3 regions of the Rhizobacter sp. P5_C2 genome follow, and region 2 is predicted to be linked to each of the others. Evidence: predicted binding sites of a transcription regulator. Region 2 holds the regulator's gene; each other region holds the start of a gene.
What was found. The regulator FliA, encoded in region 2, starts transcription of late flagellar genes. The targets are predictions, from matches to a motif close to CTAAAGTTTNNNNNNNNNNNGCCGNTA.
Positions count from the first base shown of each region.

Region 1: fliS (flagellar export chaperone FliS) is a predicted target of FliA. The motif match lies at 3,299-3,325, and genes of this name have one in related genera.
Region 3: ACXJLU_RS23640 (SPM autocatalytic domain-containing protein) is a predicted target of FliA. The motif match lies at 6,394-6,420, and genes of this name have one in related genera.

Region 1 covers NZ_JBFULV010000067.1:20,594-30,003, reverse strand. Annotated here, with positions in the region: gene ACXJLU_RS22420 (alanyl-tRNA editing protein) at 1-725, opposite strand, end outside; gene ACXJLU_RS22415 (alpha/beta fold hydrolase) at 754-1,629, opposite strand; gene ACXJLU_RS22410 (flagellar brake protein) at 1,672-2,421, opposite strand; gene ACXJLU_RS22405 (flagellar protein FliT) at 2,468-2,767, opposite strand; gene fliS (flagellar export chaperone FliS) at 2,845-3,264, opposite strand; gene fliD (flagellar filament capping protein FliD) at 3,527-4,942, opposite strand; gene ACXJLU_RS22390 (flagellin N-terminal helical domain-containing protein) at 5,126-5,971, opposite strand; gene ACXJLU_RS22385 (flagellin domain-containing protein) at 6,293-7,138, opposite strand; gene ACXJLU_RS22380 (O-linked N-acetylglucosamine transferase, SPINDLY family protein) at 7,571-9,410, shown strand, end outside.
Region 2 covers NZ_JBFULV010000103.1:481-9,890, reverse strand. Annotated here, with positions in the region: gene flgE (flagellar hook protein FlgE) at 1-188, opposite strand, end outside; gene ACXJLU_RS27030 (flagellar hook assembly protein FlgD) at 202-855, opposite strand; gene flgC (flagellar basal body rod protein FlgC) at 881-1,303, opposite strand; gene flgB (flagellar basal body rod protein FlgB) at 1,303-1,716, opposite strand; gene flgA (flagellar basal body P-ring formation chaperone FlgA) at 1,878-2,603, shown strand; gene flgM (flagellar biosynthesis anti-sigma factor FlgM) at 2,719-3,042, shown strand; gene ACXJLU_RS27005 (hypothetical protein) at 3,116-3,508, shown strand; gene ACXJLU_RS27000 (class I SAM-dependent methyltransferase) at 3,516-4,265, opposite strand; gene ACXJLU_RS26995 (hypothetical protein) at 4,262-4,435, opposite strand; gene ACXJLU_RS26990 (hypothetical protein) at 4,506-5,471, shown strand; gene ACXJLU_RS26985 (methyl-accepting chemotaxis protein) at 5,473-6,831, opposite strand; gene ACXJLU_RS26980 (RNA polymerase sigma factor FliA) at 6,851-7,564, opposite strand; gene ACXJLU_RS26975 (MinD/ParA family ATP-binding protein) at 7,585-8,367, opposite strand; partial or broken gene flhF (flagellar biosynthesis GTPase FlhF) at 8,421-9,410, opposite strand, start outside.
Region 3 covers NZ_JBFULV010000075.1:8,951-18,360, reverse strand. Annotated here, with positions in the region: gene ACXJLU_RS23660 (HpcH/HpaI aldolase/citrate lyase family protein) at 1-858, shown strand, start outside; gene ACXJLU_RS23655 (hypothetical protein) at 991-1,464, shown strand; gene ACXJLU_RS23650 (bifunctional aconitate hydratase 2/2-methylisocitrate dehydratase) at 1,626-4,205, shown strand; gene sbcB (exodeoxyribonuclease I) at 4,859-6,307, opposite strand; gene ACXJLU_RS23640 (SPM autocatalytic domain-containing protein) at 6,506-9,410, shown strand, end outside.

The DNA of each region.
Region 1 (9,410 bases), on a different contig from region 2:
GCCGGTGCCGCGAACCCCAAGACCACGCGCCGCGTCTGCGCGGACTTCTTCTCGATCTTCGTGACGACCACCGCGCCGATGTCGGCCGTGTTCGCGACGTGCGTGCCGCCGCAGGGCTGCAGGTCGACGCCTTCGATCTCCAGCACCCGCACCCGGCCCAGGCCGCGCGGCGGCTGCACGCTCATGCTGCGCACCAGGCCGGGGTTGGCGTCCAGCTCGGCCTCGCTGATCCAGCGGTGGCGCACCGGGTGCGCGCCGGCCACCAGGCGGGCGAGGCCGGCGGTCAGCGCCGCCTTGTCGAGCGGGTCGGTCATGTGGAAATCGAGCCGGGCCGACTCGGCGGTGATCGAGCAGCCGTCGACCGGGTGCGGCACCAGCGCGCACAGCAGGTGCGTGGCGGTGTGGAAGCGCATGTGGCGCTCGCGGCGCGCACGGTCGATGCGGGCGGTGACCGGCTGGCCCACCGCCAGCGTCGCGAGCAGTGCCTCCTGCCCCGGTGCCGGCACATGGACGATCTCGCCGGGCGCCGCGCCCTTGCGGGTGTCGGCGATCTGCAGCACGCCGCCGTCGGCCAGCCGCAGCTCGCCGCGGTCGCCGGCCTGCCCGCCGCCGAGCGGGTAGAACACGGTGCGGTCGAGCTGCACGCCGGCCTCGTCGAGCGCGGTGATGCACGCCTCGCAGTCGTCGAGCGCAGCGTCTTCTCGGAACAGTTCTTCGGTGGTCATCGCGGGCATCCTGGCCGTTGGCGTGGCATCAAACCGGGTCGGTGATGAAGCGGCGCAGCACGTCGAAAGCCTCGTTCGGCTTCTCGCGCCAGGCCCCGTGGCCGATGCCGGGGAAAGAATGGAAATGCCGCCAGCGTTCCGGCAGCGCCGCGGCGATGTCCTGCGCGTCTTCGAGCGGGCACACCGGGTCGAGTTCGCCGGCCAGCACCAGCACCGGGCATTGCGCGGCAGCCAGCCCGGGCAGCAGGTTCATCTGCCGCTGCTCGCCGCGGATGAAGGCCTGCAGGATCTCCGGCGCGGTGAAGCGCCAGGGCGCGCTCTCGACGCGGCCGACCAGGCTCGGGTTGTACAGCGGCTTGCACACCCGCTGGTACACGGCATTGTTCTCGTCGTTCGGGTCGGCCCAGAAGCGCTCGGCCACCGCGCGCGCCTCGGCGCCGCCGAGCTGTTCGAACATCGCGAGCTTGCGCGGCATCGCCATGCTGCCGGCGGTGCTGGACAGGATCACCTTGGACGCATGCGCCGGATGGCGTGCGATGTAGCGCTGCGCGACGAAGCCGCCGAACGACTGGCCGAGCACGATCGGCTTGACGATGCCGAGCGCGTCGCACAGCCGCACCAGGTCGTCGGCCCAGGTGTCGAGCGTCCACTCCGACGGCGGGCGGCGGTCGCTCATGCCGTGGCCGCGGTGGTCGTAGTAGACGATCTGGGCCAGGTCGGCCAGGCGGGAGAAGACGGGCTTGAAGGCCACGTGGTCGAAACCCGGGCCGCCGTGCAGCAGCACGAGGCTGGGTTTTTCCCGCACACCGTTGCCGTCGGGAACGAGGCCGGGGCCTTCGACGTCGACGAACAGCCTCACACCGGGCTCGATCTGGATGCGCACGCGCTGGCCTTCGTTGTTCAACCAGGGGGCGATCTTGCCACGCCCGGCGGAGCGCGCGAGAAGCTAGCCGCCGTTGAGGAGGCGCTGCCGTTTTTGCGTTTGATCGATGTAGCGCTGCAGCGCGCGCGTGACGTCGCTGGCGGGGTTGACGATCTCGCAGCCGAGGCGCACGCCGCGCGAATCGGGGTTGATCGAGGTCACGTGCTGCAGGCGCAGCGCAACGTGGATCCGCGTGTCGACATCGAGGTCCATCTGCACGCCGTTCAGCACCACGCCGGCCGGCAGCGGCGGCACGTCGTCGGGCAGGAACAGCGCGCAGCCGCCGATGCTCACGTCGAGCACGCGCAGCGCGAGCGGCATCTCGTGGATGGCCGGGTGGCGCACGCGCGCCATCGGGGTGCTGCGCAGCAGCGGCCGCACGCGGAACCCGCTGCGGCGCTGGAAACGGAACAGCTCGCGCGGCATCGCGCAATTGAGCACGGCGTTGCGGCCGTTGTGCACCACCACCAGCCCGACCGCGTCGAACTGCAGCTTGATGCTGTCCAGGTAGGCGACCGCGACGGCATCGGCCGACTCGACCAGCGACTGCACCTGGTTGCTCTCGGCTTCGGCACTGAAGCCGATCACGCCGCGCACCGGATCGAACGACCACAGCGTGGTGGTGTAGGTCGCGCCGTCGCTGCCGTTCAGGTGGACGATCACGTTGCCGTCCTGCAAGCGCTTGAGCATCGCCAGCACCTCGGGCACGGCGGAGATGCGGAAGTCGTCCAGCCCGCCATGGGTGGCGGCCAGCGCATCGAGCGGCATCGGCATCGTGTCCAAGTTCGGCTCCGGCTCGGCGGGTCGGTGGATCAGGGGGTCAGTGGACGGTCTTCGGCTTGCCCGCCAGGATCGCGTCCAGGTCTTCGAGCCAGGGTTCGGCCAGGTGGCGGATCTCGGCGTCATTGACGAGGATGCGCTGCATGATGCGCGATTTCAACTGGGCTTCCTCGGAATCCAGCGGGCGCTGCGAGGCGGCATGCTTGAGCTGCGAGATCAGCACGGCGCAGGCGCCTTCGAGCTTGACCACGTGGTCCCAGTTGCCGACGCGGGCGGCTTCGAGCATGTCCTGGCTGGCGCGCTCGATGGCTTCGTAGTAGTTCAGCAGGGCCTTGTTCATGGGGTGGTCTCCGATGTCATGCGACCGGTCGATCTGGAAGTGCTTCATGGTGTGCGGTCCGGTGGTCAGGCGGCGCTTCAGGCAGCCGTCTTGATGTCGATCTGGGCCCACGCGCTGCGCAGGGGCTCGATCAGCGAGACGCATTCGTCGAGGGCCGCCTCGTCGCTGTGCCGGTTGGCCTGGGTCAGGCGCAAGGTCATGTAGGCGTACAGGTCGTTCAGCTGGGCCGCGAGCGCGCCGCCTTCCTTCAGGTTCAGGCCGGCCTTCAGGCCTTCGTCGACGATGCGCACCGCGCGGCTGATGGCGCGGCCCTTCTCTTCGATGTTCTTGTTGCGGATGGCGCCGCGCGCCTGGGCGATGCAATCGATCAGCCCGTCGAACAGCATCGAGATCAGCTGGTGCGGCGATGCGCCGTCGACCTTGGTGCCGACCTGCACCGCCTGGTAGGCATTGCTGCGGCCGCCGAAGGGCGATGCGGAGTAGTCGGATCCGAACATGTTGTTGGCCTTGTGCGTGACTGGATGCACTGTTTATCGGCCCGCCCTTCGCCGCCTTTAGGCTGCACAAGGGGGGTGAAACAGGGTCCATTTCAACCTCAAGTGTGAAGGGATGTTGCAGGCACCTGCGCCAGTGAAAACACCGTTCGGACTGAGGTATCGAAGGCCTGCTTGATGCCTGCACCGCATCGGGCCTTCGATACCTCAGTCCGAACGGTGTTTCATGGGTTCGGCCAAACGTCGCCCCTGCGGGGTTCCAGCGTCAGCCGGTGCTTTTATTCCAGTTGGCGATCTGCTGCGTGATGTACGTGCTGAGCGTGTTCAGCCCCGCCATCTTCGTGTCGAGCGCGGTGTACTGGGCACGCAGGCGCTTCTCGGTGGCCGTCATCCGGTCGGTGATGTTGTCCTGCCGTTCCTGGTTGTCCTTCAGCGAGCTGTTCAGCCCGGTGGTGCGGGCGGCCAGCGAGCCGTCGGTGCCCAGCACCTGGTCGCCCAGCGCGCGCAGCTTCTGCGCGAAGCCGTCGTTGGCCGAGTCGACGGTGTCGCTGTTGGCGAACGCCTTCTTCATCTCGGTCAGGTTGCCCAGGGCGCTGGTCAGCTTGGTGTCGCTGATCTTCAGCGTGCCGTCGGTCTGGATCTCCAGCCCGATCGAGGACAACGTCGGGAACGCGCTCGAAGCGGAGCCGGTCCCGGTCAGCATCGAGCGCAGCTGGCGCTGCAGCGACACCGCGGTGCTGTCGCCCTGCAGCGTGCCGGCCGTCTTGGTGGCGTCGTCGTACTTGGTCTGCGTCTTCAGCAGCGACGCGAGGCCGTTGTAGGCGGCCGTGAAGTTCGTCAGCGCGCTCTTGATCGAGGTGTTGTCCTGCGCGACGCTGACCTGCACGTCGCCGGTGGTGACCTTCTGCAGGTTCATCGTCAGGCCCTGCACCACGTCGTTCAGCGTGTTGCTCGCCGACGTGATCTCCAGCCCGTTGATCTTCGCCTTCGCGTCGGAGGCGGTCTGCGTGCGCGTCATCGCGGCACTGCCGTCGGTCGCGTCGTACGCGAACGCCGACGGGCCGCTGCCGCTGGCCGTCACCCGGAAGCCGTTGTCGACGCCGGTGGAGGACGATGACAGCACCAGCCGCGCGCCGCTCGAATCGGTGACGATGGAAGCCGACACGCCGCCGGCGGCGGCATTGATCTTGTCGCGCACGTCGGCCAGCGTGTCGGTCGCGCTGATCGCGATGTTCATCGAATTGATGGTCGCGCGGGCCTTGAAGCCCGGCTCGGTCACGTCCCAGCTGCCGACGTCGATCGTCAGCCCGCCTTCACCGACGACGGTGCTGCTGGAGGCAAAACTGGTGCTCGCCACCGACTGCGCGGCGGCCAGCTTCGACACGCTGACGGCATAGTTGCCGGCCGCGGCGCTGGAGCCGCTGGAGACGGTGATCGACGACGCATCGGCCGAGCTGGCCGTCGTCGCGCCCCAGGTCGCGGACCGGGTCAGCGCCTGCGCGGCGTCGCGGAAGCTCGACACCGCGGATTGGATCGATCCGTACGCGGAGATCTTGGTCTGGACCTTCGTCGCTTCGGTCTGCAATTGCGCGACCGGCAGCTTTTCGACCGCCATCAACTTCGTGATGATCGATTCGACGTCGAGGCCGCTGCCTATGCCTGCTGATGTAACTGATGCCATGACCGTGACCTTTCGGAAGAGTGGACGGCAAGCGGAGGAGGCCTCGCTGCCACAGTCCTAAAAGAGGAAGGGCTCCCCCAAAGGGGAATCCGATATCGCGTGTATCGGAATCACAGTCGGCAACTTGAGGCCCGGGGTGCGACTTTTTTCGCTCTTTTTATGCCGCGACCGACAGGCGGGTCATCAACCCTTCAGCAGCTGCAGCACCTGCTGCGGCAGCTGGTTGGCTTGCGCCACCATCGCGTTGCCGGCCTGTTGCAGGATCTGCGCCCGGCTCATCGCGGCGGTTTCCGCGGCGAAGTCGGCATCCATGATCCGGCTGCGGGCGGCCGATTGGTTCTCGACGTTGGTCTGCAGGTTCGAGATCACCGAATCGAAGCGTGACTGGCTCGCACCGTAGGTGGCACGCGTGTCGTTCACCAGGTTCAGCGCCTGGTCGATGCTGTCGATCACGGTCGCCAGCGCGGTCGAATCGGTCGTGCTGTCGATCACGGTCGTCGCGGCGGTCACCGCGGTGATCGAGGCATCGACGGTCATGTCGACGGTGTTGATGTCGATCGTGTCGTTGACCGTCGTGTTGGCGCCGACCTGGAAGGTCTGGACGCCGGTCGACGCGAGAATCGGCTGGCCGTTGAACGTGGTGCCGGCGAGCACGCGGCCGATTTCGGCCGACAGCTGCTGGAATTCCTTGTTCAGCGAATCCTTGTCGCTGCCGCTGTTGGTCGAGTTGCGGGCCTGCACCGACAGTTCGCGCATCCGTTGCAGCGCGTCACCCACCTTGGCCAGCGCGCCTTCAGCGGTCTGCGCCAGCGAGATGCCGTCGTTGGCATTGCGGATCGCGACATTCATGCCGCGCACTTGCGCGTTCATGCGTTCGGCGATCGCGAGGCCCGCGGCGTCGTCCTTCGCGGAGTTGACCCGCAAACCGGACGACAGGCGCTGCATCGAGACGGCCAGCGCGGACTGGGAAGAATTCAGGTTTCGTTGCGCGTTCAGCGAAACGATGTTCGTGTTGATGGTTTGTGGCATGAAGCACTCCTCAAGAATCAATGACTCCCGGCGAAATGCGCCGGCGCTTGCCGCAGGGGGGTAATGCCCTGCGTCAGACCCGGCGCGAATCACCGTTGGCCACCGACATGAAAGGTGTGCTGTTGCACACCGCCCCGTCAGCATCCTTCAGTGGATCCGGACCGCAGATCCCGGGCGAGGAACCTGTGGAAGTGATTGTTCCGAGAACTGGAGTGGGGTTAAACCGGGAAATGAGCCGGTTCGACCCGCCTTTTCATCCGCCAAACGAGAAGGCCCCGCCCGGTTTCCCGGGCGGGGCCTTGAAGAAGCGAGCCTGGCGGCTTACTTCAGCAGCGACAGCACTTGCTGCGGCAGCTGGTTGGCTTGCGCCACCATCGCCGTGCCGGCCTGCTGCAGGATCTGGGCACGCGACAGGTTCGACGTTTCAGACGCGAAGTCGGCGTCGGTGATGCGGCTCTTGGCAGCCGACTGGTTCTCGACCGAGGTCTGCAGGTTCGAGATCACCGAGTCGAAGCGGTTCTGCGCCGCACCGTACATGGCGCGCTCGCTGTTGACCTTGTCGATCGCGCCGTCGATGTTGTCGATCACGGTCTTCAGCGCGGCCGAGTCGGTCGTGCTGTCGATGACGACGGTGCCGGCCGTCACGGCGGTGATGCTGGCATCACCCGTCATGTCGGTCGTCGTCACGGTGATGACGTCGTTGGTCGTGGTGTTGGCACCGATCTGGAAGTCCTTCGCGCCGGCGCTGGCGCCGATGATCGCGATGCCGTTGAAGGTCGTGCCGCCCAGGACGCGCTTGATTTCCGACGACAGCTGCTGGAATTCCTTGTCCAGCGAATCCTTGTCGCTGGAACCGTTGGTGCCGTTACGGGCTTGCACGGCGAGTTCACGCATGCGTTGCAGCGAATCGCCGACCTTGCCCAGCGCGCCTTCAGCGGTCTGCGCCAGCGAGATGCCGTCGTTGGCATTGCGGATCGCGACGTTCATGCCGCGGACCTGGGCGCCCATGCGCTCCGAGATCGCCAGGCCGGCGGCGTCGTCCTTGGCGCTGTTGACGCGCAGGCCGGAAGACAGGCGCTGCATCGAGGTGGCCAGGGCGTTTTGGGTGGTCGACAGATTGCGTTGTGCGTTCAGCGACGTGACGTTGGTGTTGACTGACATGCTCATTTGAAATACTCCAATAACGGTTGAACTGAGACCCGGCATGAGCGCCGGCATTGCCTCGGCAGATGCGTATCTACCTTCGATCCTCTTCTGCCTAAACGGCGGCACACCGAGATGTGCCGCTTGCTGCGCCCGGCTGGTCTGCCGGACCCCGGCGCCGTTGTTGCGTCGCCGTTGGAGGCTTTATCGGACCGCCACTTTCGGGACTTGAGTCCGTGCTTCCAAAATTTCTGCGGGATCCCCCGAACAAAGGGGTGGGAGCCCGCCTTCTATCTGCATTCGCGGCGAAAACTTGAGGGGCCACGAAGACGTTTCAGAGTGTGTCAAGCAGCGAACTGGCGGGCATCTGCGGTGCATCTCCGGGCCTTCGCCGACGGGGTACTTCCTAGAATTTCAGGCACCCTTTCATGGGGCGTGCCCACGCGCGCCATCACGATGCAGACCAAAACCCACAAGCCCGCCAAGACCCGCCCTGCCCTCGTCCCGCCGTTCGCGCGGACCGCGCAGCGCGACTGGGAAGAGGGCCTGGTCCACGCGAAGGCGGGCGATTGGGCGAAGGCCGAGCACGCCTTCCACCGCGCCAGCGAGCGCAGCCCGCGCGACACCGTCTACCTGCTCAACCTCGCCCGCGCGCAGATGAAGAACGGCGCGCACGACAAGGCGCTGCAGAGCGCGCAGTCGGCGCTCACGCTGAAGCCCGACGATGCGCTGGCCCGCATGATCGCGGCCGACTGCCTGAGCGCGCAGCACCGCTACCAGGAAGCCGCGAACTGCCTGCAGCAGCAGCCCGAGCAGACGCCGCGCAGCGCCGAGTACTACCAGAACCTCGGCGAAGCCCTGTTCAATGCCGGGCAGCACCAGGCCGCAATCGCCGCGCTGTTCGAGGCGCTGTCGCGCAATGTCGATCACGCGCTGTCGCACTACCGACTCGGCCTGGCGTTCAACGCGCTGGGCATGAAGCAGGAAGCGACCGAATGCTTTCGCACCGCACTGATCCTCGGTCTGGGCGGCGGCGACCTGGCCGCGCAAGGGCTGCTCGCCTTCGTCGAGCGCGAGCTGTGCCGCTGGCAGAACGCGCAGGCCGACGTGGCCGCGCTGCAGCGCCTGGCCGCTGCGCTGCCCGATGACGCGGCCAGCTGGGCATCGGTCTTCGCGCAGGTCACGGTCACCGACGACCCCGTCATCCAGCGCCGCGTCGCGCGCTCGTGCTGGCGCTTCCAGACGCGCCGCGTCGAGGCCTTCGCCCCCGTGGCCCCGCGCCCGCTGCCCGCACGGCTGCGCGTGGGCTTCGTATCGGCCGATTTCCACCAGCACGCCACCGCCATCCTGATGGCCGAGGTGTTCGAGAAACTCGACCGCAGCCGCTTCGACATCACCCTTTATTCGCACGGCCCGGACGACGGCAGCCCGATGCGTGCGCGCCTGCGCGCCGCCGCCCGCTTCGTCGATGTGGCCCGGCGCAGCGACCTGGAGGTCGCGCAGCAGGTGCGGCACGACGCGGTCGATGTGCTGGTCGACCTGAAGGGGCATACGCGCGACGGGCGGCTCGCGATCTTCGCCCACCGCGCCGCGCCGGTGCAGCTCAGTTTCCTCGGTTTCCCCGGCACGACCGGGGCGACGCCGGCCGACGGCATCGACTACTTCGTCGGCGATGCGATCGTCTCGCCGCTCGCGCACGCCGGGCACTTCAGCGAGAAGCTCGCGCTGATGCCCGGCTGCTACCAGCCGAACGACCGCCAGCGCCCGCTGCCCGGCCCGTACAGCCGCGCGCAGGCCGGCCTGCCGGAAGAGGCGCTGGTGCTGTGCGGCTTCAACCAGCCGTTCAAGCTGTCGCCCGAGGTGTTCGACGTCTGGTGCCGCCTGCTGCACCGCCTGCCCGGTGCCGTGCTGTGGCTGCTGCAATGGAACGACCACTCGCCGGCGCAACTGCGCGCCGAGGCCGCCGCGCGCGGCATCGACCCGCAGCGCCTGGTGTTCGCGCCGAAGATCGGCCTGCGCGAGCACCTGAGCCGCCTCGCGCTCGCCGATCTCTTCATCGACACCTGGCCTTGCAACGGCCACACCACCGCCAGCGACGCGCTGTGGGCCGGCGTGCCGGTCGTCACCTATGCCGGCGAGACCTTCGCATCGCGCGTGGCCGCCAGCCTGCTCGATGCCGTCGGCCTGCCGCAACTGGCCTGCGCGACGGTGGCCGACTACGAGGCCCGTATCTTCGAGCTGGCCGGCGACGCCCCGGCGCGCCAGGCCTTGCACCAGCACCTGGTGGCCGCGCGCG
Region 2 (9,410 bases):
GCCGCCAGGTTCACGCCGATGCCGATGTTGTTGGCACCCGAGCCGTTCATCGCGGCGGCGTACATGTCGCCGAACTCGGCGCGCGAGGCCTTGGCGCCGAAGGTGTTGGCGTTGGCGACGTTGTTGCCGATGACTTCGAGGTTCTTGCTCGAAGCGTTCAGACCGGAGAGACCTTGCTGGAAGCCCATGGTGGTGTCCTTCTTAGTTGAATGCCTTGACCTGGTCGTAGGTGACGCCGCCGGCCTTCTCGAGGTCCAGCACCAGGGTGTTGTTGGCCGTGCTGATCGCGTTGACCTTGTCACGCATCAGTGCGGTGCTCTTGAGGGTGTTGGCCCCGCTCATCGCGGTCACCTTGAAGGTGATGCCGCTGGTGTTGTCGTAGGCGCCGGCGTCCCACTCGAAGGTGTTCATCCCGCTGCTCTGCGCGCCGAGGTTCAGCGTCTGCAGCGTCTGGCCGGCGGCGTTCTGCACCTCGACCTTCACGTTGTCGGCGGCCGCATCGATCTGGAAGCCGCCCGTGCCGACCTTGTCGGCGATGTCCATCTTGTTGCCCGGCACGATCACCTCGCGGCCGACCAGCGAGGCGCCCTGCACCGCCTGCATCTGCAGGAACTGGGTCGACAGGCCGCCGACCGTGCCGTTCAGCTTCTCGATGCCGCTGACGGTGTTGATCTGCGCGATCTGGCTGGTGACCTGCGCGTTGTCCATCGGGTTCAGCGGGTCCTGGTTCTGCATCTGCGCGACCAGCAGCTTCAGGAAGCGCTCCGAGCTTTCGGCCGCGGTGGTGGCGCTGGTGTCGGTGGACGACTTCGTGTTCAGCGCGGCGTAGTTGTTGGTGACGGTGTCGACGGCCATGGGGTGCTTTCGTGGTCAGGCAGGCTCACTGGCCCATCTGCAGTGTTTTCATCAGCAAGGTCTTGGCGGTGTTCATTACCTCGACGTTGTTCTGGTACGAGCGCGAGGCCGAGATCATGTTGACCATCTCCTCGACCGCGTTGACGTTGCTGTACGTGACGTAGCCCTCGGCATCGGCCTGCGGGTGCTTCGGGTCGTGCACCTTGCGGCCGGGGGTCTGGTCCTCGGTGATCGTGCTCACCTTCACGCCGGCCGCCGCGGGGCCGCCGGGTTGGCCGAGCTGGCCCATCATTTCGGTCTGGAACGTGACCTGCCGCGCCTTGTAGGCCTGGCCATCGGGGCCGGCCACGGTGTCGACGTTGGCGAGGTTCGACGCCACCACGTTCAGGCGCTGCGACTGCGCGCTGACCGCGCTGCCGGAGACATTGAAGATCTGGAACATGCTCATCATTGCCCCTTGATCGCTTCGAGCATCGTGCGCACGTTGGCGTTGATGAAGCGCAGCGTCGCTTCGTAGTGCACCGAGTTGTCGGCGAAGTTGGCGCGCTCGCGGTCCATGTCGACCGTGTTGCGGTCGAGGTTGGTCTGGCTGGGGGTCGCGTACAGCAGGTTCGATTCGGCGCGCGCGCCGGTCAGGCCGCTGTCGATGCCGATGTGGCCGGCCTGCGTGGTGGTCGGCACGGCCGCGCTCTGCTGGCTGCCGGTGGCTTCGCGCAGCGCCTGGGCGAAGTTCATGTCGCGGGCGACGTAGCCCGGCGTGTCGGCGTTCGCGATGTTGCTGGCGATCAGACGCTGGCGCTCCGAGCGCAGCGCAAGCGCCGAGCCTTGGAAGTCGAGCGAGTTGGTCAGGGTGTTCAGCATGGCGGCGTTTCCTTTCGGTCCGTGGCCTCGGTGGGTGCCGAGGCCATGGGCGATGTGAAAGGATTGTGGGCAGCGCCTTCTGAAACATAAGCGGGAATAGCGGCCGGTTTGTCCGCCATTTCGGACGCTTGCCCACGGCAGCACGCTCCTACAGTCGAGACGTGAACAAAGCCCCTGCCCTTGTTGCCTTCATCGCTTTCGTCGCCTGCGTGGCGATGGGCGGCGCCGCCTTTGCGGCCGGGGCGGCAGCGCCCGCTGCGTCATCACCGTTGGAACAGCAGGCGCTCAGCTTCGTGCAGGCCCAGCTCGGCAACAACCCGGCGCTGCCGGGCCGTGTCGAGGTCGTCGCCGGACCGATGGATGCGCGCTTGCGCCTCGCGCCCTGCCAGCAGGTCCAGGCTTATCTGACGCCGAACACCCGGCTTTGGGGCAAGACCCGGGTCGGGCTGCGCTGCACCCAGGGTGCGACGCCGTGGAACATCTACCTGCCGGTGACCGTCAAGGTCTGGGGCAAGGCGCTGGTCATGAACCAGGCGATGCCGGGCGGCCAGGTGCTGGCGGCCGGCGATGTCCGGGAGACCGAGGTCGACCTCGCCGAAGAGGCCAGCCCGGCGCTGACGGACGCCTCGGCGCTGGTCGGGCGCGTGCTGGCCCGCTCGGTGTCGGTCGGCCAGGGCGTGCGCCAGGCCACGCTGAAGGCCCGGCAATGGTTCGCCCCGGGCGACACCGTGCGCATCCGGGCCGTCGGCGACGGCTACGCAGTGGCGGGCTCGGGCGAAGCAGTGACCGCTGGCATCGAGGGCCAGCCGGCGCGCGTGCGCACCGAAAGCGGCCGTCTCGTGACGGGTGTCGCGGTCGCGGAACACCAGTTGGAACTCGCATTGTGAAAAACCGTCCCAGGGTCAACAATTCGGGCGATAGCCCTCAAGTCGCCAACGGGCGGGCCGATACACCGTGCATGTTGAAAGGCCGGGCCCAGTGTCCCGACCCAAGGAGTCCTTCATGAGCATCAAGATCGGCAATCACGCAGAAGCTGCGGCCCCCACCCAGGCGGTCGGCAGCACCACGCAAAAGCAAGGGACGACCGCCAAGCCCACCGAACAGGCCACCCCGGCTGTCGGCGCCGCGGCCCCCGAAGCCAGCACCACCGTTTCGCTGTCGAGCGCGGCGTCGTCGCTGACCGGCGCGGGTTCGGCCTCGGCCGATTTCGACGCCGACAAGGTCAAGCGCATTTCCGACGCGATCGACAACGGCAGCTTCAAGGTCAATCCGGAAGCCATCGCCGACAAGCTGATCGCCAACGCCCGGGAAGTGCTGGGCCACTGATCGTTCAGCGGTTCGGCTTTCTGTCTCGGTCTCTGTCTCGATTTCTTCAACGGCCCCTGGCCACCCGTTCGTCATGCAGCAGCCGGTGATTCCCGCGTACGAAACCTCGCCCGAACTCGAGGCCACCCTCGGCGCGGTCGAGACGCAACTCGCCTCATTGGGCGAGGCGCTTCGCACGCGCGACAGCGCGGCGATCGACCTGCATGCGACCGAACTGCACCGCTCGCTGGCGCGCGCGGTCGATCATTTCACCCGCGCGGCCCGCAGCGGCCCGGTGCCCACCCCGTTGCGCGAGCGCCTGGCGCTGGCCGGCGGCCTGGTGGCGGCACAGCGCGAATCGCTGGCGCGTGCCACTGCGGCGCTCGATCGCGCGATCGACGTGCTGATGCCGCGCGAGCGGCCGGCGGCGGTGTATTCCGCGAACGGCCCTGCCGACCGCGGCAGCCGCGGGTTCGTCCAGGCCTGATTCATGTTCAGCGCGCCTTGAACGGCGCCTGATACAGCCACACCGGCCGCCCATCCGGGCAGATGTGCCGTGCCACCGGGCGCAGTTCCTGCGCCTCGAACTCCAGACTCGCCATCCACGCCCCCGGGCGCATCTCCGTCTGCGCCTTCGCGACGGCGCGCGGCATGCTCTCCGGCCGCTGGAACAGGTAGACCAGCTCGTAGCCGGACCAATCGGCCTTCCAGATGTCGCCGCGCACCACGCGCGCCGGGATGCGCCGCAGCCGGCAGCGCAGGCCGCACAGCAGCCTGACGGGCCAGCTCCATTCGATGCCGTCGAGCAGCGCCCGCGGATACGCCGCGTGCAACTCCCGCATCCCGTCGCCCAGCCCGCAGCCGGCATCGAGCACGCGTGCGCCATCGGGCAGCGGCAGGAGCGCCGACAGCCCACGCAGCGCACCGCGCGGCGTCGGGAAGACCGGCGCATCGCGCCAGGCGTGAACGGGGTAGAGGGCAAGCAGCGCGCCCATCGGCAGCAGCCACGCCCAGGCGGGCAATGCCCCGGCGAGGCCTGACGCCAGCAACGACAGCGGGAAACCGAGTGCGACGAAGATCCGGCGCCAGCGCGTGGCCGCCACGATCGGCAGCAGTGCGAGCAAACCGCCGAGCGCGGTGGCCAGCAGCAGCGCGACGCCGAGCGGCACGGCCGCGCGCTGCAGCCCGAGGAAGAGCGCCCAGGCCAAGGCCCAGGCGAGCAGAGCGGGCAGCGGCCAGATCATGCGGCGAACTCTCCTTCGTGAAGGCAGGACGATACCAAGCCGTCGAAACCGAGGCGCTCATCGAGTCCCCGCCCTCTGAACAAACGAACCTTGCGTGGATCGATTTCGCTCGGGATGTCACTCACCTGATCTCCAGCGGATTCAGCTTGTTCAATCAGACGTTTGGTCACTGCCGAGATCCAGGCAAAGGGAGATTGAAATGCAGATTCCCTCGTTCAATCTTCAGCCAGGAACCAGGCCATGTTTCGTTGTTTCAAGTCGCCCCGCTCACGCACAGTCGCCAAAGATGATGAAAAACAAGCGCAGGCGCCAATTCATTCGCGCAAAAATGAAAAATTGAAACGCGAGGCAGCGCTCACGGTCAGGACAGCCTTCGAAACCAGCACATCCAGCGAGACCGATGGCACCCAGAGTCAACGATCCGCAACGGTGAAAGCTGCTTCGGCCATTGCCGCCCCCATCAGCCAGGTCATCAACGGTGCCACTGTAAAAATCCTGGACAAACTCATCGCTGAGCAGCCAGAGGAACAGGATCCCGTCAATTTCATCAAATCGGTTCAGCAGCTGTCAGAAGATGAATTCACTGCATTGCTCGAATACTCGGGGAAAAAGTTGTCACCCGACGTTTCCGGTTCTTCCCCGATAGATCGCAGGAAGGGGGATTTTCTGCGCCAGATCTTGCCGAAAGGCAAGCAGATTTATCGCCTGCCAATCACCGCCACCTATCTTCACTATCTCCTCTTGAGGGATTCATCTCTTGAGCTGAGCGCCGAGAGAATCGGCCCCCTCAGCAGGGGAGATCTCACTGCAGTATCCAATTTCATGCGTGATCTGGAGAAGCGCATGCACCCGATCAAGCTGAATCTGGGAGGGCAGAAAAATTTGGGCGATCGCGAGGCGAAATCAATTTGCGAATCGCTGAGCCATGCCCGCCACAGAGACGTCGAACTCAATCTCAGCAACACCGGGTTGAGCCGGCAGGATCGCGTGGCGTTTGAGAGTCTTCTTGCGCTCGACATCACAAGAATAATGCTGGAAGGCAACGGCTTGACAGATCAGGATTGGCTCTGGAAGGCCATTTACAGCAAAACCAGCCTTCATCCCAAGCACATATACCTGGGAAGCATGAGTTTAGACGGCGACACCAAGGAAAATATCGACCGACTCAACGGCGAGAAATGCCGGGTTCACGTCGACAAGCAATAGATCAGAAGTTGAACGCCACCCGCACCCCACCCCAATGCCGCCCCTGCACCGTGATCGGTGCGGCGGCTTCCTTCAGCAGCACGAATTGCCCGCCGCCCATGTCGCGGCGGTAGGTCTGCAGCAGGAACGGGCGCTGGTTGCGCGCGGAAGCGAGCCCGGTGCGGTCGTTGAAGATGCGGCGGTAGCGGCTGTTGACCGTGTCCCAGGCCAGGTCGCCGCGCTGCGGGTGGCAGTACTTCTTGTTGTGCGTCGCCACGTAGCCGTTGCGGTCGACCGCGATGCAGAACACCACCTTCGGGCTCAGCGTCAGCACGCGCTCCTGCACCTGCGGGAACAGCCTGTCCGCCAGCTCGATGAACTTGGTCGCGTGCTGCGCCGGGTTGGTGCCCGGCAGCGGCCTGTAGGCTTCGTCGAACAGGTCGGCCGGCGAGATCGTGCGGGTGCGCAGCGAATCCTCGAGCAGCTTGCCGATCTGCGCGGCCGCTTCCATCGCGGCCTGGATGAACGGCGTGTCTTCGGTCTCGATGCCGCATTCGGCCACCAGCTCGATCAGGTGCTCCGACACCTTCAAAAAGGCCTCGCTGCGGCGCATCGCGTTGTCGAGCGCCGCGGTGGTCTGCTGGATCTCCGACTGCATCACGCCCATCTGCAGGTTGACGCCGCCGCAGATCTCGCGGCTTTGCGTCGCCGCGGCAGTGATGCTCGCGACCCCGGCCTCCACATCGGCCAGCGCCTTGTGGAAACCGCCTTGACTGATTTCGCCCGGCTTGGCCTGGATCTCGCGCGACAAGGCCCCGATGCGCGTGTCGAGCACGCCCACGGTGCTCATGATCGCCTTCGACGACCCCTCGACCTTCGAGGCCAGGTCCTTCACCGCATCGGCCACCACGCCGAAACCGCGCCCGGCCTCGCCGGCGCGCTTGGCCTCGACCGAGGCGTTGAACGCCACCAGCCGCGTCTGCAGCGCGATCTGCGTGATCTCGCTGGCGGCCGCGGCCACCTCGCGCAGCGTGTCGACGATGCCGGCCACCTCGGTGCCGACCGCTTCGACCGCCTCACGCGCACGCCCGACCGCATCGAGGCTGCCGGCCGTGACATCGCCGATCGCCTGCTGCGCCCGCGTGACCTCGCTCAGCTGGCTGACCAGCGCGACGACGGCCTGCGCCTGGCGGGCCGACACCTTGCTGGCGTCGTCGAGCAGCCCGCGCACCTCGGCCGCATCACGGCCGACGCTGGACGCCTGCTTGCCGATCGACTGCACCGCGGCCCGCAGGTCGGGCTCGCCGGCTGCTGCAGTCACGACGGGCTCGATCGGCTCGTTGGGCGACTGCTCGCGTCCCTTCCTGAACATTGCAAACATGGTGTCTCGGTCTCGGTGATCACCACTCGCGCAGCTTGACGCGCAAGCGGGCGATGGACTGGCTGTGTAGCTGGCAGACGCGCGATTCGGTCACCTTCAGCACGGCCGCGATTTCCTTCAGGTTCATGTCGTGCTCGTAGTACATGCTCATCACGTACTGCTCGCGCTCCGGCAACGTCTTGATGCCGTCGACCAGGGCCTGGCGCATGCGCTGGTCCTGCAGCTGCGCAAGCGGGTTGATCCCTTCGTCGGCCACGTGCCGGTCGAGGAAATCATTGTCGCCATCGTCGCCCGACATGTCCTCCAGGTAAACCAGCTGGGTGCCGCGCACCTTGCCAAGGAGTTCCTGGTATTCGGGCAGCGTGATGCCCATCTCGCGGGCGATCTCGCTTTCGGCAGGCGCGCGGCCGAGCTTCTGCTCGAGCTTGTGCACCGCCGATTCGATGGTGCGCTGCTGCTTGCGCGTGCCGCGCGACAGGTAGTCGTTGCCGCGCAGCTCGTCGAGCATCGCGCCGCGGATGCGCTGCGTCGCGAAGGTCTCGAACTGCACGCCCTGCGCCGCGTCGAAGCGGCTCAGCGCGTCGGTCAGCCCGATCATGCCGACCTGGATCAGGTCGTCGATCTCGACGTTGGCAGGCAGCTTCGCGATCATCTGGTGAGCGAGGCGCCGCACCAGCGAGCTGTACTGCTTGAGCATCGAGTTAACGTCGAGTTGGCCTTTGGCGGTATACATGGGGTCAGCTCCGGGGGAATTCAGTTCAGGGCCTGCTGCGCGAAATCGCGACGCACCGGAAAGCCGGTGGCATAGGCAACTTCAGCGGCGGCAGGCTGCAGCACGTCACGGGCCCAGCGGCGCAGGGCCGGGGTGGGCGGGTCGTTGACGTCGGACGCGGGATCGACGTGCATCCAGTCGCGCAGCACGGCGCCCAGGAAGCCATCGGCACAGGAAGCGATCTGCTGCGCGATGCGTTCGGCGCGCGGCGAATGGGGGGCGGCGCCGAGCAGCAGGTCGTGCACCATCAGGCCGGCGCGCTGCGTCAGCAGCTTCATCGCGGCGTAGGCATGGGTCACGCTGGCCGGGCGGTCGTCGGCCAGCAGCAGCGGGCGGGCCTCGCTGCGCATGAACAGCCGGCACAGGTCGGTCTCGGTGGCATGCACCAGCACCACGTCGGCATGCGGCGCGGCATCGGCTGCGGCCTGCAGGAAGTTGGCGGTGCTGCCGTGCGCATCCACATAGCGGATCGGCAGGCCGCGCGCGGCGAGGTACGACACCTGGTGCGACAGCGGCTCGACGCAACCGGTCAGGCCGACGGCCGTCAGCTCGGCCGGGGCCGGCGCGCGGTCCGAGGCGTCGATCACCAGCACGTGCGCGCCGAGCTCGCCGAAGGCGGTGCACAGGCGCTCCAGCATCACGCCGCCGAACGCCATGTTCGGGTTGGCCACCACCGGCACGAAACGCACGCGCGTCTGGCCGAACAGCTGGCGCAGGCCGTGGGCCTGGTCTTGCGGGAACGAGGAGTCGAAGGCGTCGTGCATGGGGCGCTGAGGACGAGGCTAGGGGGGCTGTTCGTGTTTGATCGAACGATCGATCAGGCGTGCAGCGAGCCGCGCGTGCGCAGCGCCGGCTGGCGCGCCGTGAAGATCAGGTTCACGTCGTCGGCATCCATGCGGTAGGCGGTGCCGGTGTTGGCCCGCAGTGCGCGATGCACCAGCGCGTGGGCCGACAGGCGGTGCCAGTCTTCGGGGACGCGCTGGCCGTTGGCGACGCCGACGACCTTCAGCTTGTGGCGGATCAGCGCGTCGAGCGCCGGGGCCAGCTTGACGGCTTCGTCGAGCTTCGAGAGCACGATGCCTTTGCAGGCGGCGGCGCGGTACGACACCATCACGTCCTCGATGGTCTCGCCCTGTGCCGCGGCGTTGACGACCAGCAGCTTCTGGATCGAGCGGTGGGCCAGCATGTCGAGCAGCTCGCGGGTGCGGCTGTCGCGCTGCGCCATGCCGGCGGTGTCGATCAGCACCATCTTCTTGGCCGCCAGCAGTTCCAGCAGGTCTTCGAGCGAGGCGCGGTCGTGCGCGGTGTGCACCGGCACGCCGAGGATGCGGCCATAGGCGCGCAGTTGTTCGTGGGCGCCGACGCGGTAGGCGTCGAGCGTGATCAGGCCGAGGTTGGCGGCACCGTGCTTGGTGGCGAAGGCGGCAGCGATCTTGGCGGCGCTGGTCGTCTTGCCGACGCCGGTGGAGCCGATCAGCGCGTAGACGCCGCCCTGGTCTTCGAGCGCGGCGTCGTTCTCGCCGGTGATCAGGTTGCGCTCGAGGATGTTGGCGGCCCACGCGGTCTCGTCGCTCACGTCGTTCGGCAGGCTCTCGGCCAGCTTGCGGATCAGCGCCGGCGAGAAGCCGGTGTCGAGCAGCTTCTGGATCAGCATCGCCTGGGCGGGCTGGCGCTGCAGCTTCTCCATGAAGGCCAGCGCGCCGAAGCGCTCTTCGATCAGGCCCTTCATCGAGCGCAGCTCGTTCATCATGTCCTGCTGGTCGCGGCGGGCGGAGGCGTTGCCGTTGGCGCGGGCATCGGCGAGCGA
Region 3 (9,410 bases), on a different contig from region 2:
GACATCACGCTCGATTGCGAAGACGGCGCGCCGGTCGGCGGCGAGGCCGAGCATGCGCAGATGGTCGCGTCGTTCGTGATGTCGGCCGCCAACCGCCACGGCCGCGTCGGCGCCCGCGTGCACGCGCCGGACGATGCGGCCTTCGACGCCGATGTCGACACGCTGGTGAAGCAGGCCGGCGCCAAGCTGGCCTACCTGATGGTGCCCAAGGTCGAGAGCCTCGCGCAGTTGCAGGCGGCGATCTCGTCGATCGACGCCGCCGGCGTGCGCCACGGGTTGGCGCGGCAGATCCCGATCCATGCGCTGGTCGAGACGCACGGCGCGTTGCGCGAGGTCGACGCGATCGCCGCGCACCCGCGCATCGAATCGCTGTCGTTCGGGCTGATGGATTTCGTCTCGGCGCACCGCGGCGCGATCGGCCACCAGGCGATGAGTGCCACCGGCCAGTTCGAGCACCCGCTGGTGCTGCGCGCCAAGCTGGAGATCTCGGCCGCCTGCCATGGCCACGGCAAGGTGCCGTCGCACTGCGTGGTCACCGAATTCCGCAAGCTCGATCTGCTGCAAAACGCTGCGGCCAAGGCCTCGCGCCAGCTCGGTTACCTGCGCATGTGGAGCATCCACCCCGACCAGATCCGCACCATCGTCGATGCGTTCGCGCCGACCGCCGCCGAGACCGACCTCGCGACCGAGATCCTGATGGCAGCGCAGGCCGCCCACTGGGCGCCGACCAGCCACCGCGACACGCTGCACGACCGGGCCAGCTACCGCTACTACTGGCACGTGCTGGAGCGCGCCGCCCGCACCGGACAGCCGCTGCCGATCGAGGTGCGGCAGGCCTTCTTCGCGGAGGGGTCGTGATGTTTTCCACGCCTGCGCGCGGCAAGTGCGCAACAAGCCATCAAATTGTTTCAAAGACGCGGGTTGGCCCCCGATGTGTGCCACCACCCACCTCCACAATCGCTCCTTCTCACAACCTGTTGGAGCGACACGATGTCCCGCAATCTGATTCTTGCCCTGGCCTTCGGCCTGACCTCGGCCGCTGCGATGGCCGCCGATCCCGCCACCCCGGCCAAGCCGGCCGCGAAGCCGGCAGCCGCCGCCGCGAAGAAGGCGCCGCCCAAGAAGGTCGAAGCCACGCTGCCGCAAGCCGACCAGGCCCAGCTCGACGCCGCCGAGCGCACGCTGTACGGCCCGTACGAATGCGAGTTCAACCAGAAGATCGACGTCTCGATCAACCCGAAATTCCCCGGTTACGTCGACGTGGCCTTCGGGAAGAAGCTGTTCACGATGAAGCCGGTGTCCTCGTCGACGGGCGCGCTGCGCCTGGAAGACGTCAAGGGCGTCGCGCTGCTGCTGCAGATCGCCAACAAGTCGATGCTGATGGACACCAAGGTCGGCCAGCGCCTGGTCGACGGCTGCGTCCACGAGAAGCAACGCGCTGCCGCTGCGGCTGCCGGCAAGTAAACGCCGACGGTCTCCGGAGATCTAGCCAGCGCCCTGCCCCCGTTTTTTCGTTCCCTGTGCCTCGGGTCGCGACGACGACCGGCGGCCGGCGCCTGGCAGATCCGCGCAATGCGGCTGCAGGGCTTTCCTTTCCCTGAACGTCATTGCCCCCGGAGAACCGCATGCTTCAAGCCTATCGCCAACACGTTGCCGAACGCGCCACCCTCGGCATTCCGCCGCTGCCGCTGTCGGCCGCGCAGACCGCCGAACTGATCGAGCTGCTGAAGGCGCCGCCGGCCGGTGAAGGCGCCAACCTGGTCTACCTGCTGACCCACCGCGTGCCCGCCGGCGTGGACGATGCGGCCAAGGTCAAGGCCTCGTACCTTGCCGCCGTCGCGCATGGCACCGAAGCCAATTCATTGATTTCCCGCGAGCTGGCGACCGAGCTGCTGGGCACGATGCTCGGCGGCTACAACATCAGCCCGCTGATCGACCTGCTGGACGACGCCGCGGTCGGCGCCGTCGCCGCCAAGGGCCTGAAGGGCACCTTGCTGATGTTCGACCAGTTCCACGACGTGAAGCTCAAGGCCGACAAGGGCAACGACCACGCTCGCGCGGTGCTGCAGAGCTGGGCCGATGCCGAATGGTTCACGTCGCGCCCCGAGGTGCCGGCGTCGATCACCGTCAGCGTCTTCAAGGTGGGTGGCGAGACCAACACCGACGACCTGTCGCCGGCGCCTGACGCCTGGAGCCGCCCCGACATCCCGCTGCACGCGCTGGCGATGCTGAAGAACGCGCGCCCGGGAATCACCCCGGAAGAAGACGGCAAGCGCGGCCCGATCAAGTTCATCGAGGACCTGCGCGCCAAGGGCAACCTGGTGGCCTACGTCGGCGACGTGGTCGGCACCGGCTCCAGCCGCAAGTCGGCCACCAACTCGGTGCTGTGGTTTACCGGTGAAGACATTCCGTACGTGCCGAACAAGCGTTTCGGCGGCGTGTGCCTGGGCAACAAGATCGCGCCGATCTTCTACAACACGATGGAAGACGCCGGTGCGCTGCCGATCGAGCTCGACGTGAGCCAGATGGCGATGGGCGACGTGGTCGAGCTGCGCCCGTATGAAGGCAAGGCGCTGAAGAACGGCCAGGTGATCGCCGAGTTCAAGGTCAAGAGCGAGGTGCTGTTCGACGAAGTGCGCGCCGGCGGCCGCATTCCGCTGATCGTCGGCCGCGGCCTGACCGCGAAGGCGCGCGAGGCACTGGGCCTGGCGCCGTCGACGCTGTTCCGCCTGCCGCAGAGCCCGGTCGATACCAAGAAGGGCTACTCGCTGGCGCAGAAGATGGTCGGCAAGGCCTGCGGGCTGCCGGTCGTCAACGGCCAGCAGCAGGGCGTGCGCCCCGGCACGTACTGCGAGCCGCGCATGACCAGCGTGGGGTCGCAGGACACCACCGGCCCGATGACGCGCGACGAGCTGAAGGACCTGGCCTGCCTGGGCTTCAGCGCCGACCTGGTGATGCAGAGCTTCTGCCACACCGCGGCCTACCCGAAGCCGGTCGACGTGAAGATGCACCACGAGCTGCCGGAGTTCATCAGCACGCGGGGCGGCATCTCGCTGCGCCCGGGTGACGGCGTGATCCACAGCTGGCTGAACCGTTTCCTGCTGCCGGATACGGTCGGCACCGGTGGCGACAGCCACACCCGCTTCCCGATCGGCATCAGCTTCCCGGCGGGCTCGGGGTTGGTCGCGTTCGCCGCGGCCACCGGCGTGATGCCGCTGGACATGCCGGAGAGCGTGCTGGTGCGCTTCAAGGGCACGATGCAGCCGGGCGTCACGCTGCGCGACCTGGTCAACGCGATCCCGCTGTATGCGATCAAGCAGGGACTGCTGACGGTCGAGAAGAAGAGCAAGAAGAACATTTTCTCGGGCCGCATCCTCGAGATCGAGGGGCTGCCCGAACTGAAGGTGGAGCAGGCCTTCGAGCTGAGCGATGCGTCGGCCGAGCGTTCGGCCGCCGGCTGCACGGTGCACCTGAACAAGGAACCGATCATCGAGTACATCAACAGCAATATCACGCTGATGAAGTGGATGATCGCGCAGGGGTATGCCGATGCGCGCACGCTGGAGCGCCGCATCGCCGCGCAAGAGGCCTGGCTCGCGAACCCGCAGCTGCTGAAGGGCGATGCCGATGCCGACTACGCGGCGGTGATCGAGATCGACCTGGCCGACGTGCACGAGCCGATCGTCGCGTGCCCGAACGACCCGGACGACGTGAAGACGCTGGCCGAGGTGTCGGGCGCGAAGATCGACGAGGTGTTCATCGGTTCGTGCATGACGAACATCGGCCACTTCCGGGCGGCCAGCAAGCTGCTCGAGGGCAAGCGCGACATTCCCGTGAAGCTGTGGGTGGCACCGCCCACCAAGATGGATGCGCACCAGCTGACCGAGGAAGGCCACTACGGCGTGCTCGGCACGGCGGGTGCCCGCATGGAGATGCCGGGTTGCAGCCTGTGCATGGGCAACCAGGCGCAGGTGAAGGAAGGCGCGACGGTGTTCTCGACCAGCACGCGCAACTTCCCGAACCGGCTGGGCAAGAACAGCAACGTCTACCTGGGTTCGGCCGAGCTGGCGTCGATCTGCTCGAAGCTCGGGCGCATTCCGACGAAGGACGAGTACATGGCGGACATGGGGGTGCTGACGGCGGCGTCCGACAAGGTCTACCAGTACCTGAACTTCGACCGGATCAAGGAATACAGCGAAGCTTGAGTCCATCTGCGCTTGCAAAGGCGCGGGTGGGGAGGCTGTGGCTCGCCGGCCGGTGCGGTCTTCGCCCCTTTCGGGGCGAAGACTTCCCTCCGCTGACTGGTTTCATGGCCCGTCGCCGAAACTCCCGTCACTCACTTCGTTCGTTGTGGTCAAACAGTCGGCGACAGTCAGTTCACGAAGCGTGCTGCGCACGCGGGCCATGAAACCAGCCAGCTCCGGCGCCCCGTCCCTATTGGCGCTCCACAGCCTCCCCACCCGCGCCTTTGCGGAACCGCCGTGCTGTGTTTGGGGGGAAAAGATTGAAGTGACCGACGAGCGTGCGGGCGCTCGCGTGCTCGTCGGTCACTTCAATCTTTTCCCCCCAACAAGAGCTGGTGGTGCTTCGCGGGGGGTGAGGGAATGGGCTGGGGGCGATTTCTGAGGCGACGAAGAAGCTCGGCTTCGGGGGTGGCGCGCGCCAGCGCGCTTCGTAGACTGACTCATCGCCACTGTTTGACCACAACGAACGAAGTGAGTGGAGGGAGTTTGGCGATGCACCCACGGAGCCGAGCTTCTTCGTGGAGTCGGCGCCCCCCTGGGGGCGTCGACCGCCTCGGCATGAGCCCCCAGCCCATTCCCTCACCCCCCGCGACGCGCAGCAGACACGCCAGGAATCAATCCCGCTCGGGCGCTATCTCAGTGGCGTAGTCGACCAGTGCGCCCAGGATGTCCTGCGCCCGCTCATCCTCCGCCAGCGCTTCTGATTCCTGCAGCGCATCGATCCGGTCGAAGAAGGCCTGCAGCGTCAACGCGCCCCCCGCCCCGTCGTGCAGCTTGTGCACCCGGTGCTCCAGCCACTGCGCCTGCTCGGCCTCGCTGAGCGTCTGCGGGAAATTGCGAGCCCGGTAGCGGAACAAAATCTCCGCCAGCCGCGGATCGGCGAACGCCGGCCGCTTGTCGGCCAGCTGCTGCGGCGACAACCCGCGCAGCCGCTGCAGCGCCTTGCGGTCTTCGTTGCCGACGAAGCCGCCGTACAAATCCTCGTCGACATCCGGCTTCGCGCTCGGCGCCGGCCGCTCGAACACCGCCGGCCACATGCCGGCCAGCAGATGCCCCTGCTTCGCGGCCAGTTCCGCATGCGCCATCGCCAGCGGCACGTCGACGCCCCACTTCGCCGCCACCGCATCGCTCAGCGTCTTCAGGTTGCCGATCACCATCGGCGACTTGTTGATGTGGATCGTCTTGATCGGCAGGCGCGCCACGCCGTCAGGCAGGTCGTCCGCCTTGCTGAACATGCGCAGCCGGATCGTCTCGACGTCCAGCGTGAACAACTCCGCAGGGTCGTGGGCCAGGTCCCACACGATCACTTCATTCTTGTTGCTCGGGTGCGGCGCGAGCGGCCACACCAGCGCCATGCAGCCGCGCTCGACGCCGTACATGCCCGAGATGTGCAAAAACGGCCGGCCCACGCCCATCTCCTGGAGCACCTCGTCCTTCTTGCGCAGCTTCAGTGCGAAATCCCACAGCCGCGGCTGGCGTGACTTGATCAGCTTCGCCAGCGCAATCGTCGCCCGCACGTCTGACAAGGCATCGTGCGCCGCCTCGTGCGACAGCCCGTTCGCGGCCGTCAGGTGCTCCAGCTTGAACGACGGCCGCCCGTCGTCATGCGTCGGCCAGGTGATGCCCTCCGGCCGCAGCGCCCAGGTCAGGCGCACGACATCGAGCAGATCCCAGCGCCCGCACTGGTTCTGCCACTCGCGCGCGTACGGGTCGATCAGGTTGCGCCAGAACAGGTGGCGCGTGACCTCGTCGTCGAAGCGGATCGTGTTGTAGCCGACACCCACCGTGCCGGGCTGCGCCAGCTGCGCCTCGATCGCGTCGGCGAACGCATGCTCCGGCACGCCGCGCTCCAGGCAGGCCTGCGGAAGGATGCCGGTCAGCAGGCAGGACTCCGGATCGGGCAGGTAGTCGGGCGCCGGCTGGCAATACACCATCAGCTCGCCGCCGGGCAGCTCGTTCAGCTCGGCATCAGTGCGGATGCCGGCGAACTGGGCCGGCCGGTCATGGCGCGGCACGCGGCCGAAGGTTTCGTAGTCGTGCCAGAGAAACGTGAAATCGGTCATGGCGCGCAATCTACCAGCACCGGCCGATGCGGACCCAAACCAGACGGATTGCGCAAACAGCGCCGTATCCCCGCCTCATTTGCACCTTAAGGGTTCGGCACATGTATCCGATATTCCCGTTTGACTGGGTCCGGTTTGGAGCAGGTGCACGCACACCCACCGACCCCGCAAACGAATTCCACACAAAGGACGCCCTTCATGGCCAGCATCATTCAGTTCCTGACGACCGCTCAGATCGCCGGCTTGTCGACGAAGTCCATTGCCGGGCTGACGACCGAGGACTGGGCCGCGTTCAACACCGCGCAGTTCCAGGCACTGACGACGACGCAGGTCGCCGCGATCCCGTCGACCAACATCTCCGCGATCGGCACCGCCGAACTCGCCGTGATGGAGACGCAAGACCTGCGGGCGCTGAGCTCCACCGCGCTGCGCGCACTGAACTCCGACCAGCTCGGCGCCTTCAACTCCGACCAGTTCGCCGCGCTGACGACCGCCCAGGTCGCATCGCTGACGACCACGCAGATCGCGCACCTCGGCACCGACGACCTGAACGCGCTGACGACCAACCAGTTCGCCGCGCTGACCACCGCGCAGGCCGCGGCGCTGACCTCCGACCAGATCCCGACGCTCGAATCGTCGGACCTGCGCTCGCTGAGCTCGGCCGCGATCCGCAACCTGTCGACCGCGCAGATCGATGCGCTGACCTCCGACCAGATGGGCCAGCTGACCACCTCGCAGGTGGCCGCCATGACGACCGCCCAGCTGGCCAACCTGGTCACCGACGACCTGAACGCGATGAACACCGCGCAGTTCGCCGCGCTGTCCACCGCGCAAGTCGTGGCGCTGACGCCGACGCAAGTCGCCGGCCTGCAGTCCGATGACCTGCGTGCCCTGAGCACCGCCCAGTACGCCGCGATGACGACCGCCCAGGTCGCCGCGCTGACGACCGACCAGCTGCCCAACCTCGAATCCAGCGACCTGCGTGCGATCAGCACCGCCGCGCTGCGCCAGCTCAATTCCGACCAGCTCGGCTCGCTGACCAGCGACCAGTTCGCCGCCCTCACCACCGGCCAGGTCGCCGCGCTGACGACCACCCAGCTGTCGACGCTGGGCACCGACGACCTCAACGCGCTGACGACCACGCAATTCGCCGCGCTGTCGACCGCCCAGGCCGCTGCGCTGACCACCGACCAGATCCCGACGCTGGAGACCAACGACCTGCGCGCGCTGAGCACCGCCGCGCTGAAGGGCTGGACCACCGCGCAGATCGACGCGCTGACCTCCGACCAGATGGGCGCGCTGACCACCGCCCAGGTCGCCGGCCTGACGACCGCGCAACTGGCCAACCTGACCACCGACGACCTGAACGCGCTGAACACCGCGCAATTCGCCGCACTGTCCACCGCGCAAGTCGTGGCCCTGACCCCGACGCAGATCGCCGGCCTGCAATCCGATGACCTGCGCGCCCTGAGCACCGCCCAGTACGCTGCACTGACCACCGCGCAAGTCGGCGCGCTGACCAGCGACCAGATCCCGAAGCTCGAATCGTCCGACCTGCGTGCCATCAGCACCGCCGGCATCCGCGGCCTGAACAGCGACCAGTTCGGCGCACTGACCTCCGACCAGGTCGGCTCGCTGACCACCGGCCAGATCTCGGCGCTGACGACCGGCCAGCTGTCGTCGCTGACCTCCGACTCGCTGAACGCGCTGAGCACCACGCAGTTCGGCGTGCTGTCGACGGCCCAGGCCGCCGCGCTGACCTCCGACCAGATCCCGCACCTCGAATCGTCGGACCTGCGTGCGCTGAGCACCGCCGCGATCCGCAACTGGACGACCGCCCAGGTCGATGCGCTGACCAGCGACCAGATGGCCCAGCTGACGACCTCGCAAGTCGCCGCACTGACCACCGCCCAGCTGTCCAACCTCGTCACCGACGACCTGAACGCGCTGTCGACGAACCAGTTCGCCGCGCTGTCCACCGCGCAAGTCGCCGCGCTGACGCCGACGCAGATCGCCGGCCTGCAGTCCGATGACCTGCGCGCGCTGAGCACCGCCCAGTTCGCCGCGCTGACGACCGCCCAGGTCGCCGCACTGACCACCGACCAGATCCCGAACCTCGAATCGAGCGACCTGCGTGCCATCAGCACCGCCGCGCTGCGCCAGCTGAACTCCGACCAGCTCGGCTCGCTGACCAGCGACCAGATGGCCGCGCTCACCACCGGCCAGGTCGCTGCACTGACGACGACCCAGCTGTCGACGCTGGGCACCGACGACCTGAACGCGCTGACGACCACGCAGTTCGCGACGCTGTCGACCGCGCAAGCCGCCTCGCTGACCACCGACCAGATCCCGACGCTCGAATCGTCGGACCTGCGCGCGCTGAGCACCGCCGCGCTGCGCAACTGGACGACGGCCCAGATCGACGCACTGAGCTCCGACCAGATGGGCCAGCTGACGACCGCCCAGGTCGCCGCACTGACCACGTCCCAACTGGCCAACCTGAGCACCGACGACCTGAACGCGATGAACACCGCGCAGTTCGTCGCGCTGTCGACCGCGCAAGTTGCCGCGCTGACCCCGACGCAGATCGCCGGGCTGCAATCCGATGACCTGCGCGCGCTGACCACCGGGCAATACGCCGCGATGACGACGGCACAAGTCGCCGCGCTGACCAGCGACCAGATGCCCAACATCGAGTCCTCGGACCTGCGTGCGATCAGCACCGCCGGCATCCGCGGCCTCAACAGCGACCAGTTCGCCGCCCTGACCTCCGACCAGATCGCGTCGCTGACGACCACGCAGGTGGCCGCGCTGACGACCACGCAGATCGCCTCGCTGGCCTCGGACGACCTGAACGCGCTGAGCACCGCGCAATTCAGCGCGATGTCGAGCGCGCAGACCGCCGCGCTGACCACCGACCAGATCCCGCACCTCGAATCGTCCGACCTGCGCACGCTGAGCACCGCCGCACTGCGCAGCTGGAGCACCGCCCAGATCGATGCGCTGAGCTCCGACCAGATGGGCCAGCTGACCACCGCGCAAGTGGCCGGCCTGACGACCACCCAGCTGACGAGCCTGAACACCGACGACCTGAACGCGATGA